DNA from 2 places in the Streptococcus agalactiae genome. Region 1 is predicted to be linked to the other one. Evidence: predicted binding sites of a transcription regulator. Region 1 holds the regulator's gene; the other holds the start of a gene.

Region 1 (5,636 bases):
AATCTGATAATAAGCTTCTTTTCGAACAGTATTTAAAAAGACTTTGATGTCACGAATAACATAACTTCTATCATCAGGCAGTCGTCTAATTTTTAAAGTCCACCAGATATCATTAGCATAAGGATTTTGTTCTCCTTGAGCCGATAGTTGATATTTTATAGTATCATCTTCATTAATAATTAGACTATCTAAAAAAACACTACCAAAAGAGGTTTTCTTCTTAGTTTCTTGTTGACTTTCTTGTTGAACTTGAACTTTAGATAAGATTGCTTTACCCTCTGGATCGTTTTTCAAGAAATGCTCCAGAGCAGCTAAATGTTGACAATAGCCTTTTCTTGCAAAAAAATCACAAGAACATTTTGTTTCTTCTGTTACTAATGAATATTCAATCTGACAATCCCCAACTTTAGCTTTTAATAGATTACCTTCTTGAGAAATCAAGGACACCAAACCTTGTTCGTAGAGTTCTATACCTTGATTTCGAATACGTCCTGGAATCATTCTACTCATTATGCTACCACCTTCATCTTATCCCTTAATTATAACAAAATTCAAGTCCAATTTCTTGTAAAAATACTAAATTGATTGTTTTTTGATACAGTAACAAATAAAAAAAGGCTAAAACAACTGTCCTAACCTTCTATTTCAATTTCAACAATAAGATGTTATTTACGTTTACGTGCTATTAGATTAATTGGTGTTCCTTCAAAAACAAATGCTTCACGGATTTGATTTTCTAAGAAACGAAGATATGAAAAGTGCATCAATTCTTCTTCGTTAACAAAAACAACGAAAGTTGGTGGTTTAACAGCAACTTGAGTTGCGTAGAAAATCTTAAGACGTTTTCCTTTATCAGTTGGTGTTGGATTAATAGCAATAGCATCCATAATCACATCATTTAATACAGCAGACGGAATACGTTTGTTTTGACTTTCGCTAATACGTTTAATCATATCTGGTAGCTTGTGCAAACGTTGTTTTGTCTCTGCAGAAACAAAGATAATTGGCGCATAAGACAAGAATTGGAAGTTATCACGTATATCAGCTTCCCACTGACTGACAGTATGATTGTCTTTTTCGATAGTATCCCATTTATTAACTACAATAATAATACCTTTACCAGCTTCATGTGCAAACCCTGCAATACGCTTGTCATACTCACGAATACCTTCCTCTGCATTAATCACCATAAGAACAACATCTGAGCGGTCGATGGCGCGCATAGAACGCATAACAGAATATTTCTCTGTGTTTTCATATACCTTACCAGATTTACGCATACCAGCAGTATCAATCATGGTATACTCTTGCCCCTGGCTATCAACGAAATTAGTATCAATAGCATCGCGCGTAGTACCAGCAACTGGGCTAGCAATAACACGGTCTTCCCCAAGGATGGCATTAATTAAACTAGATTTCCCAACATTTGGACGTCCAATCAAACTAAAACGAATAATATCTGGATTTTCATTTTCCTCTTCTACCGGAAGATTTTCCACAATAGCATCCAATATATCACCAGTACCAATACCATGAACTGATGACAAGGGATAAGGATCCCCTAAACCAAGAGAGTAGAAATCGTAAATATCATTACGCATCTCAGGATTATCTACCTTATTAACAGCTAAAATAACCGGTTTATTGGTCTTATAAAGAATACGTGAGACATACTCATCTGCATCAGTCACACCTTCTTTACCCGACACAACAAACACAATAATATCAGCCTCTGTCATAGCAATGTCTGCTTGGTGCTTAATTTGCTCCATAAACGGTGCATCAACATCATCAATCCCACCAGTATCAATTAATGAAAACTTACGATTTAGCCACTCACCCGTTGTATAGATACGATCACGAGTGACTCCTTCAACGTCCTCAACAATGGAAATACGTTCTCCTGCAATTCTGTTAAATAATGTTGATTTTCCAACATTCGGACGACCAACAATAGCAACTGTAGGTAATACCATAATTCTCCTCTCACTATTGGGAATACTCCCAATTCCATTCTATTTTATTAACGGCGATTCGGTCCTTCTAAGTGGAATTCTATCGCTAAATATCGTACGCGCTCCATAACTCGTTTCGCTTGCCAAGTTTCGTCGCTTCCTTTTATATTAGCCCATTTTCTTTCCAAATCGTTAAAACTATAATTTGACGTAAAGAAAGTGGGTAACTCTTCTAGCATACGATGTTGTAATATAACTTGTAAAATCTCGTCACGAACCCAAGACGTTGCCTGTTCAGCCCCAATATCATCTAAAATCAAAATTGGAACACTTTTCACAGCATCAATTTCATCTTTTACAGTCCCGCTTGAAATAGCATTTTTGACATCAATAGCAAAACTAGGGAAATGAAGAAGAGTCGTTGACACACCCTTTCTCTCTGATAATTCCCTCGCCATTGCTGCCATTAAATAGGATTTCCCGACCCCCATATCTCCATATAAATAAAGCCCCTTATGATTATATGAAGGATAAGTCTCTACAAAATCAAGCAGTTGTGACATAGCTTTCATTCGACTCTCGTTATTAATATCAAAGTCAGTCATTCTGATATTCCGATAGGACTTGGGTAGATTAACTAAATTAATACGATCACTGATAGCTTGTTTTTTTTGTGCTTCAATTAACTCTCGTGTTTCTAAATAAGAAACATCTGCATAACCTTCATTCATAACCAAAATAGGCTCATAGCCTTTAGCAATATATTGACTATCCTTATTTTTAAATTTCTGACGCTCAATCAAAAATTGATTAAATTTAGACATGCTGATATTTATTTCACGCTGAGAAAGTTGGTGGATTTTAATGAACTCCGCTACCTGAGCATCTGCTAAAATCATTTGAATAAGCTCATCATTTGTATTACGAGGCACTCTCCCTTGATTTTCTAATGCTTGTCCCACTGATTTCATGATTCACCATCCTTTCCTAATCGTTCTAAACGCTTGAGGGCATCTGTTTTAAACTGTTCTAATTCAATTTCTTTTTCTGGGCTAACCTCATCTTTATAATCAGGATTACTCCATTCAGGAACATTCGATTGTTTCTTCTTCGTTTCTGTTTTAGTCCTTACTTTTTGATCTGAAAAATCACGAATTTTAAGCACAGCATCTTCGGCCGTCATAACATTCTGAAAGGCAAAATCATTAGCAACTTTCATGATATAGGCCTTATTTAAGTTAGCAGATTTTGTCTTATTCAAGGTATATAAAACCATAACATTAATGACTTCGTCTAGGAAATTCATTTTTGCCAAATCCTCAAGTAAAGTCTTCTCACCACTTGTTGTCACTGCCTTACGGCTTCTCTTGATTTTTTCAAGGAACACTAGAGCACTATCATTTTTAGATTCCCTTAGTATGACCTTTTCATTATTTGTAAAACTCTGATTATCTTTAATATGCTGCCCCTCATTTTGTTGAACTTTCATTCGCTGAGGCGCAATCATTCCATTGATAGCTGTTTGTTTTGCTAATTGATAGGTATCATACCAATTTAAATGATAAAGTTCTGATACACTATAAATACCTAAGACATCATCTTTTTCATTGTTAAAGCGTAAGCCATCTCGCGTCATCAAACGTTTGAAACTTTCCAAGTCAAAAATATTTTTACTCCGGTTTACCTCTTGTTTTGGTTGTCCTAAATCTGAGAAAACATCTGTAAATTTTTTAGAGATATCTCTAGCATTTTTAGGTATTTTCATATCTAATTCTGCCACTGCTACCTCTCCTATACGTTTTTCTAACAAACGACGATAGATGGGATTAGATAAAAATAACTCATTTGACATAGCTTGATTCAACTTAACAAGGTAAGTACCTGTGGCTTGGTAAACAGTCAACAAATCCAAAGCTGTTAACATTACCAATGCATCTTGAAATCTTGGCATCCCGTATTGCAGATGATTGAGAACCTCTGAAAATTTATGACGTCGTATTCCGTCATCAAAAAAATGAACAAAATAATCATAGAGTGCCATGGCATCACTTCCCATAATTGGGAAATACAATTGTATTAAACTATTACTATCATAAACAATCTTATTTTGCTTAATATATGTAAACTCATCTATTGGACTCATCACACGCTACCACTCTTTTTACTCCGTACGCGCTTTGTAATTTGTTGAAGCAGTTCTTCAATTTCGTCTACATCTTTAAAAGATTTATAAACACTAGCAAAGCGCACATAAGTAATCTCATCTAATTCGGCGAGTTCATCCATCACTAAATTTCCGATAGTGATACTAGAAACCTCATCTTCATACTCACTCCTAATTTTACGTTCGATACGTAAGATACAATTTTCAATATCTTCGCTCGAAACAGGGCGTTTTTGAGCACTCTGAATAATACCATTCAAAATTTTATCTCGAGAAAATTGCTCGCGAGTACCATCTTTCTTTATGACTAAAAGAGGCAATTCTTCCAAACGTTCAAATGTTGTAAAGCGGTTGCCACATTTTTCGCACTCTCTCCGGCGTCTGATAGTCGTACCTTCTTCAGCTTGTCGGCTATCAACCACACTAGATTTATTATAGCCACATTTTGGACAACGCATGTCAACACCCCTATTCTATCATATCATTTAATCATCTTATTTTAACACAAATTCAGTAATAACAAAAGAAGCGCCTCTCTTATCACCTCATCATATCAAAACACAAAATAATCCTTATGCCTTTTATCATTAAGCATAAGGATTTTTCTTATATTTCTTTAGTTTCTTCAAATTTTTTTATAGGAATGCGAACAATGAATTCAGTCCCTTGATTTAGTTCACTTTTAATATCCACCTTTAAATGGTAAGCATCCATAATTTGTTTAAACACTGAAAGCCCGATACCTAAACCAGCTTGTGTACTTTCTCTGTTACGTGATTTATCAGTTCGATAAAAACGATCAAAGATAAACTCAATATCTTCATCTGAGATACCTTCTCCTTTATCTTTTACAACTACTGTCGCAAAATCATTGTCTACTGATAAAACAACACTGACTTCTTTATAACTAGGAGAGTACTTGATAGCGTTATCAATTAAGATCGTGAGAGCTTGCTCAAAATGTATCTTATATATCTTTCCCCAGACGATATCTGAAATATTATTTTCAAAAATAAATTGAAAATCTTCTCTCAAAATACGGAAATTTTCAATAACAACTGATATAGAGCTTGATAAATCTGTCACTTCATCTTGATGAAGTTCCAAGCTTCCTTGGACACGGATCATATTTAACATGTCATTAATCATTAAGGACATACGATCTGCCTCATGGTATGCCGCTGCTAAACTTTCTTCAAGAATTTCTGGATCATCTTTCCCCCAACGTTGTAATAAACCAATATGACCCTTTACAACAGCGACAGGCGTTCTTAATTCATGACTAACATCACTAATGAATTGTGATTGTCGACGAGTATAGTCTTCCAACTGATCCAACATCCCATCAAAAATCCTAGACAATTCTCCAATTTCGTCTTCTGAACGGACCTTACTTCTAATTTCTAAGTTACTAGGATTTTCAGATATCTGATGCATTAAGTCGTGTAAATTTTTAACCGGACGAACAATACGCTTAGTAGCACTATTAATCACGACCAAGGCTAAAACAGTCCCTA
Region 2 (5,636 bases), 800 kb from region 1:
CATCAGCATTTTCTTTTTTAGTTGATAAGAATGAAATAATATCTGGATGGAAAACGTCAAGGTAAACAACTCCAGCACCTTGGCGTTGTCCAAGTTGGTTGGAGTAAGAAAAACTGTCTTCAAATAATTTCATGACTGGAACGACTCCAGAAGCAGCACCAGCAAAACCTTTGATAGGAGCTCCAGCCTCACGAAGGTTACTAAGTGATATTCCAACCCCACCACCAATACGAGATAATTGAAGAGCTGAATTAATTGAACGACCAATAGCATTCATATCATCAGTTACTTGGATTAAGAAACATGAGACTAATTCTCCGCGACGACTTCGACCAGCATTTAAAAAACTTGGTGTTGCAGGTTGATAGCGTTGTGAAATCATTTCTAGAGCTAAGTCAGTTGCTAGTTCTTCATCACCGTCTGCAAAATAAAGAGCATTAAAGAGAACGCGATCTTCAATACTTTCTAAATAGTATTCTCCATCATTTGTTTTTAATGCATACTGCTGATAAAACTTATAGGCTGCCATGAAGGATTTAAAACGAAACTTTTTATCGAAAAGTTTGGTAGATAATTCTTCAATAAATTCAGGACGATATTTATTGAGGAAAGCTTCTTCAAGATAATCATACTTAAGGAGGTAAGCAATTTTATCAGTGATTGAGTCAAAAGCTTTTGAATTAGGCTGTACGTTTTCTTTGAAAAAAGCAGTTAAGGCTTCTTTATCTTTATGGAGTGGGATTTGTCCATTAACAGGACGGTTAATTTCATTATTTAGGCGAAAGTAAGATACATCGCCAATATTTTTTAAACTCATTGAATTTATCCTCTTAACTTAACAATACAAAATGGGAATAAAGCAATTAATTGCTTTATTCCCAGACTCTAATTTGCTTAAACAAGTTCTTTTAGTTTGCTTGGTTGGAAACCTGAAAAAACAACATTACCAGCTTCAATCACTGGAGCCGCAGAAAAGCCGAGATTTTTCACATATTCAATTTTTTCTGGTTTTTCATCAATATTAATTTCTTCAAAATCAGCGCCGTGCTGGTCAAGAAATTTCTTAGTCATTTTACATTGCATACAGTTGTTTTTCGAAAAAACAGTAATAGCTGCCATGTTGTCCTCCTAATTATTTTCATGGTAATAGCATATAAAAAAAGAATGGAAAAAGCAAGTGTTTTATTTCTAACAAAACACAATATATAGTGTCTTAAAATAAAATGAGACACTATATTTCGTTTTTAGGGTTAGTTTAAAAGCTTTCAGCCTGTTTTCCAATTCCTTTCAGAAGAACATAAAAAAATCATTTTTAGAATTCTATTTTTAAATTCTAAGACTCTCATTTTTAATATGAAAAGCTGTGGAAAACATTCAAGTTTTTTTCTGTTTGAGACATTTAATCTTGAAAAATAAAAAGCAATATGTTATACTTTTAACTTGTAAGGGTTACCAATAGGTGACTCAAATATTTACAAATGACAAAAGGAGAACCATAATATGGCTTCAAAAGATTTCCACATTGTTGCAGAAACAGGTATTCACGCACGTCCAGCTACTTTGCTTGTCCAAACAGCTAGCAAATTTGCTTCAGACATCACGCTTGATTACAAAGGTAAAGCAGTAAACCTTAAATCAATCATGGGTGTTATGAGTCTTGGTGTTGGTCAAGGTGCTGATGTTACTATTTCAGCAGAAGGTGCAGATGCAGATGATGCAATTGCAGCTATCGAAGAAACAATGACAAAAGAAGGATTGGCATAAGAAAATGACAGAAATGCTTAAAGGAATCGCAGCCTCTGATGGTGTTGCAGTTGCTAAAGCATATCTACTTGTCCAACCGGATTTGTCATTTGAGACTGTAACAGTCGAAGATACAAACGCAGAAGAAGCTCGCCTTGATGTTGCACTCCAAGCTTCACAAGACGAGCTTTCTGTTATCCGTGAGAAGGCAGTAGAAAGCTTAGGCGAAGAAGCCGCAGCTGTATTTGATGCTCATTTAATGGTTCTTTCTGACCCAGAAATGATTAATCAAATTAAAGAGACTATTCGTGCAAAACAAGTAAATGCAGAAACAGGTCTTAAAGAAGTGACTGATATGTTCATCACTATCTTTGAAGGTATGGAAGATAACCCATACATGCAAGAACGTGCAGCAGATATCCGTGATGTTGCCAAACGTGTCTTAGCACATCTTTTGGGTGTTAAATTACCAAACCCAGCAACTATCAATGAAGAATCAATCGTTATTGCACACGATTTGACACCTTCTGACACAGCTCAATTAAATAAACAATTTGTTAAAGCTTTTGTAACAAATATTGGAGGGCGTACAAGTCACTCAGCTATTATGGCACGTACACTCGAAATCGCAGCTGTTCTTGGTACAAATGATATTACTGAACGTGTTCAAGATGGTCAGTTGATTGCTGTTAATGGTATTACTGGTGAAGTTATCATTGAACCAACTGAAGCTCAAATTTCAGCCTTCAAGGCAGCAGGTGAAGCTTATGCCAAACAAAAAGCTGAATGGGCACTTCTTAAGGATGCACAAACAGTTACTGCTGATGGTAAACATTTTGAATTAGCTGCTAATATCGGTACACCTAAAGATGTTGAGGGTGTTAACGAAAATGGAGCAGAAGCAGTTGGTCTTTACCGTACAGAGTTCTTATATATGGATTCACAAGATTTCCCAACAGAAGATGAGCAATATGAAGCATATAAAGCAGTTCTTGAGGGTATGAATGGTAAACCAGTTGTTGTTCGTACAATGGATATCGGTGGAGATAAAGAGCTTCCTTACTTTGATCTTCCAAAAGAGATGAACCCATTCTTAGGATTCCGTGCATTGCGTATTTCAATTTCTGAAACTGGTGATGCAATGTTCCGCACACAAATCCGAGCACTTCTTCGTGCTTCAGTTCATGGACAGCTACGCATCATGTTCCCAATGGTTGCTTTGCTTAAAGAATTCCGTGCTGCTAAAGCTATATTTGAAGAAGAGAAAGCGAACTTGTTAGCTGACGGTGTAGCAGTAGCTGAAGGCATTGAAGTTGGTATTATGATTGAAATCCCAGCGGCAGCTATGCTTGCAGACCAATTTGCAAAAGAAGTTGATTTCTTCTCAATTGGTACTAATGATCTTATCCAATACACAATGGCTGCGGACCGTATGAATGAGCAAGTTTCATACCTCTATCAACCATACAATCCATCAATCCTTCGTTTGATTAACAACGTTATCAAAGCTGCTCATGCTGAAGGTAAATGGGCAGGTATGTGTGGTGAGATGGCCGGTGATCAAACTGCGGTTCCACTTCTTGTTGGTATGGGATTGGATGAATTCTCAATGTCAGCAACCTCAGTACTTCGTACACGTAGCTTAATGAAAAAATTGGACACAGCTAAAATGGAAGAATACGCTAATCGTGCTCTTTCAGAGTGTTCAACTATGGAAGAAGTTATCGAACTTCAAAAAGAATACGTTGACTTTGACTGAGAATAATAAAAAAGTAGGGATTAAAAAATCTCTACTTTTTTATTGAAAGTTTGGATATTGTTAAGTTTCTAAGAAAAATATGTCAGATAATTGAAATAAATAGATAAAGTGATAGAATAAACCTATTACAATGTAAAAGGAGATTTACTTTGACAAAAGAATATCAAAATTATGTCAATGGCGAATGGAAATCATCTGTTAATCAGATTGAGATTTTGTCACCAATTGATGATTCTTCATTGGGATTCGTGCCAGCGATGACTCGAGAAGAAGTTGATCATGCCATGAAAGCGGGTCGTGAAGCTTTACCAGCCTGGGCTGCTTTGACAGTATATGAACGTGCACAATACCTTCATAAAGCCGCAGACATTATTGAACGTGATAAAGAAGAAATTGCTACTGTTTTAGCAAAAGAAATTTCTAAAGCTTACAATGCTTCAGTAACTGAGGTTGTAAGGACAGCTGATCTTATTCGTTATGCAGCAGAAGAAGGAATTCGTTTATCAACTTCAGCTGACGAAGGTGGAAAAATGGATGCTTCAACAGGTCATAAGTTGGCTGTTATTCGTCGTCAACCAGTAGGTATCGTTTTAGCAATCGCACCTTATAATTACCCTGTTAACCTCTCAGGATCAAAAATTGCGCCAGCTCTAATTAGTGGAAACGTTGTGATGTTTAAACCACCAACACAAGGTTCAGTCTCAGGACTTGTTTTAGCAAAAGCTTTTGCAGAAGCAGGTCTTCCAGCAGGTGTCTTTAATACTATTACAGGACGCGGTTCTGAGATTGGAGATTACATTGTTGAGCATGAAGAAGTTAATTTTATTAACTTTACAGGATCAACGCCAGTTGGAAAACGTATTGGTAAGTTAGCAGGAATGCGTCCAATTATGCTTGAGTTGGGTGGTAAGGATGCAGGTATCGTCTTAGCTGATGCTGACCTTGACAACGCTGCTAAACAAATCGTTGCAGGTGCTTATGATTACTCCGGACAACGCTGTACGGCAATTAAGCGTGTACTTGTCGTTGAAGAAGTTGCAGATGAATTGGCAGAAAAAATATCTGAAAATGTAGCAAAATTATCAGTAGGTGATCCATTTGATAATGCAACGGTGACACCGGTTATTGATGATAATTCAGCTGACTTTATTGAAAGCTTAGTAGTAGATGCACGTCAAAAAGGTGCGAAAGAATTGAATGAATTTAAACGTGATGGTCGTCTATTAACTCCAGGATTGTTTGATCATGTTACTTTAGATATGAAACTAGCTTGGGAAGAGCCTTTTGGGCCAATTCTCCCAATTATTCGTGTCAAGGATGCAGAAGAAGCTGTTGCTATTGCCAACAAATCTGATTTTGGATTACAATCATCAGTCTTTACACGTGATTTCCAAAAAGCATTTGATATAGCAAATAAACTTGAAGTTGGTACAGTTCACATTAACAATAAGACTGGACGTGGTCCTGATAACTTCCCATTCTTAGGACTCAAAGGATCTGGTGCAGGTGTTCAAGGTATCAGATATTCAATTGAAGCAATGACAAATGTAAAATCGATTGTTTTTGATATGAAATAGACGTAAAACGACTCAACTATTGTCAGTTGAGTCGTTTTATAAACCTCTTTTACATTAAAAATAAAGAATTATATAATCTTCTAAAGTGGTTTTATTTTTGTGATATAATTGTCATAAAAAATAACAAAAGAGTCATTATATGAAGAAATTAATTATAGGTATTTTTAGTCTAATTATTATAGCGATTCTTGCTTGGCAAGGTTTTTCGTTTTTGAAACATAAGGAAATAAAACTTCAACAAGCTGTTGTTGAAAAAGAAATTCGCATAGCCGAGAAAACGGTAGAAGTGGTGAAAAGACAGAAAACTGAACGTGTTCTTTTTCTTGAACCTAAAGGATATGACAAAAGTCTAAGCGCTGATATTTTAAAGTGGAATCAAAAAAGCTTTGAGCATAAAAAATTTTATGACAATCAATACATTATTCTACGTCCTCAATTAGCAGATTCTAACTTTGCAAATGTTAAAAAATTATCCATTTATCAAATCTTATATCAAAAAGAAAAAGGAAGTATGTTTCAAAAATCAAGTCGCCTTTTGAGAACCTACTTACTTGATC

Evidence for each region. Region 1 encodes NrdR, which represses ribonucleotide reductase genes. Its sites were predicted from a motif close to ACACNATATATNGTGT; they were not measured.
Region 2: a site for NrdR is predicted at 1,197-1,212, ahead of QOR44_RS03920 (redoxin NrdH). Genes of this name have one in related genera too.

Annotation. Positions count from the first base shown of each region.
Region 1 is NZ_OX460931.1:1,540,997-1,546,632, forward strand. It holds gene QOR44_RS07900 (pilus expression-regulating Snf2 family helicase) at 1-510, opposite strand, end outside; gene der (ribosome biogenesis GTPase Der) at 666-1,976, opposite strand; gene dnaI (primosomal protein DnaI) at 2,024-2,926, opposite strand; gene QOR44_RS07915 (DnaD domain protein) at 2,923-4,098, opposite strand; gene nrdR (transcriptional regulator NrdR) at 4,098-4,577, opposite strand; gene QOR44_RS07925 (HAMP domain-containing sensor histidine kinase) at 4,726-5,636, opposite strand, start outside.
Region 2 is NZ_OX460931.1:737,399-743,034, forward strand. It holds gene nrdE (class 1b ribonucleoside-diphosphate reductase subunit alpha) at 1-817, opposite strand, end outside; gene QOR44_RS03920 (redoxin NrdH) at 895-1,119, opposite strand; gene QOR44_RS03925 (phosphocarrier protein HPr) at 1,501-1,764, shown strand; gene ptsP (phosphoenolpyruvate--protein phosphotransferase) at 1,769-3,502, shown strand; gene QOR44_RS03935 (NADP-dependent glyceraldehyde-3-phosphate dehydrogenase) at 3,652-5,079, shown strand; gene QOR44_RS03940 (polysaccharide deacetylase family protein) at 5,219-5,636, shown strand, end outside.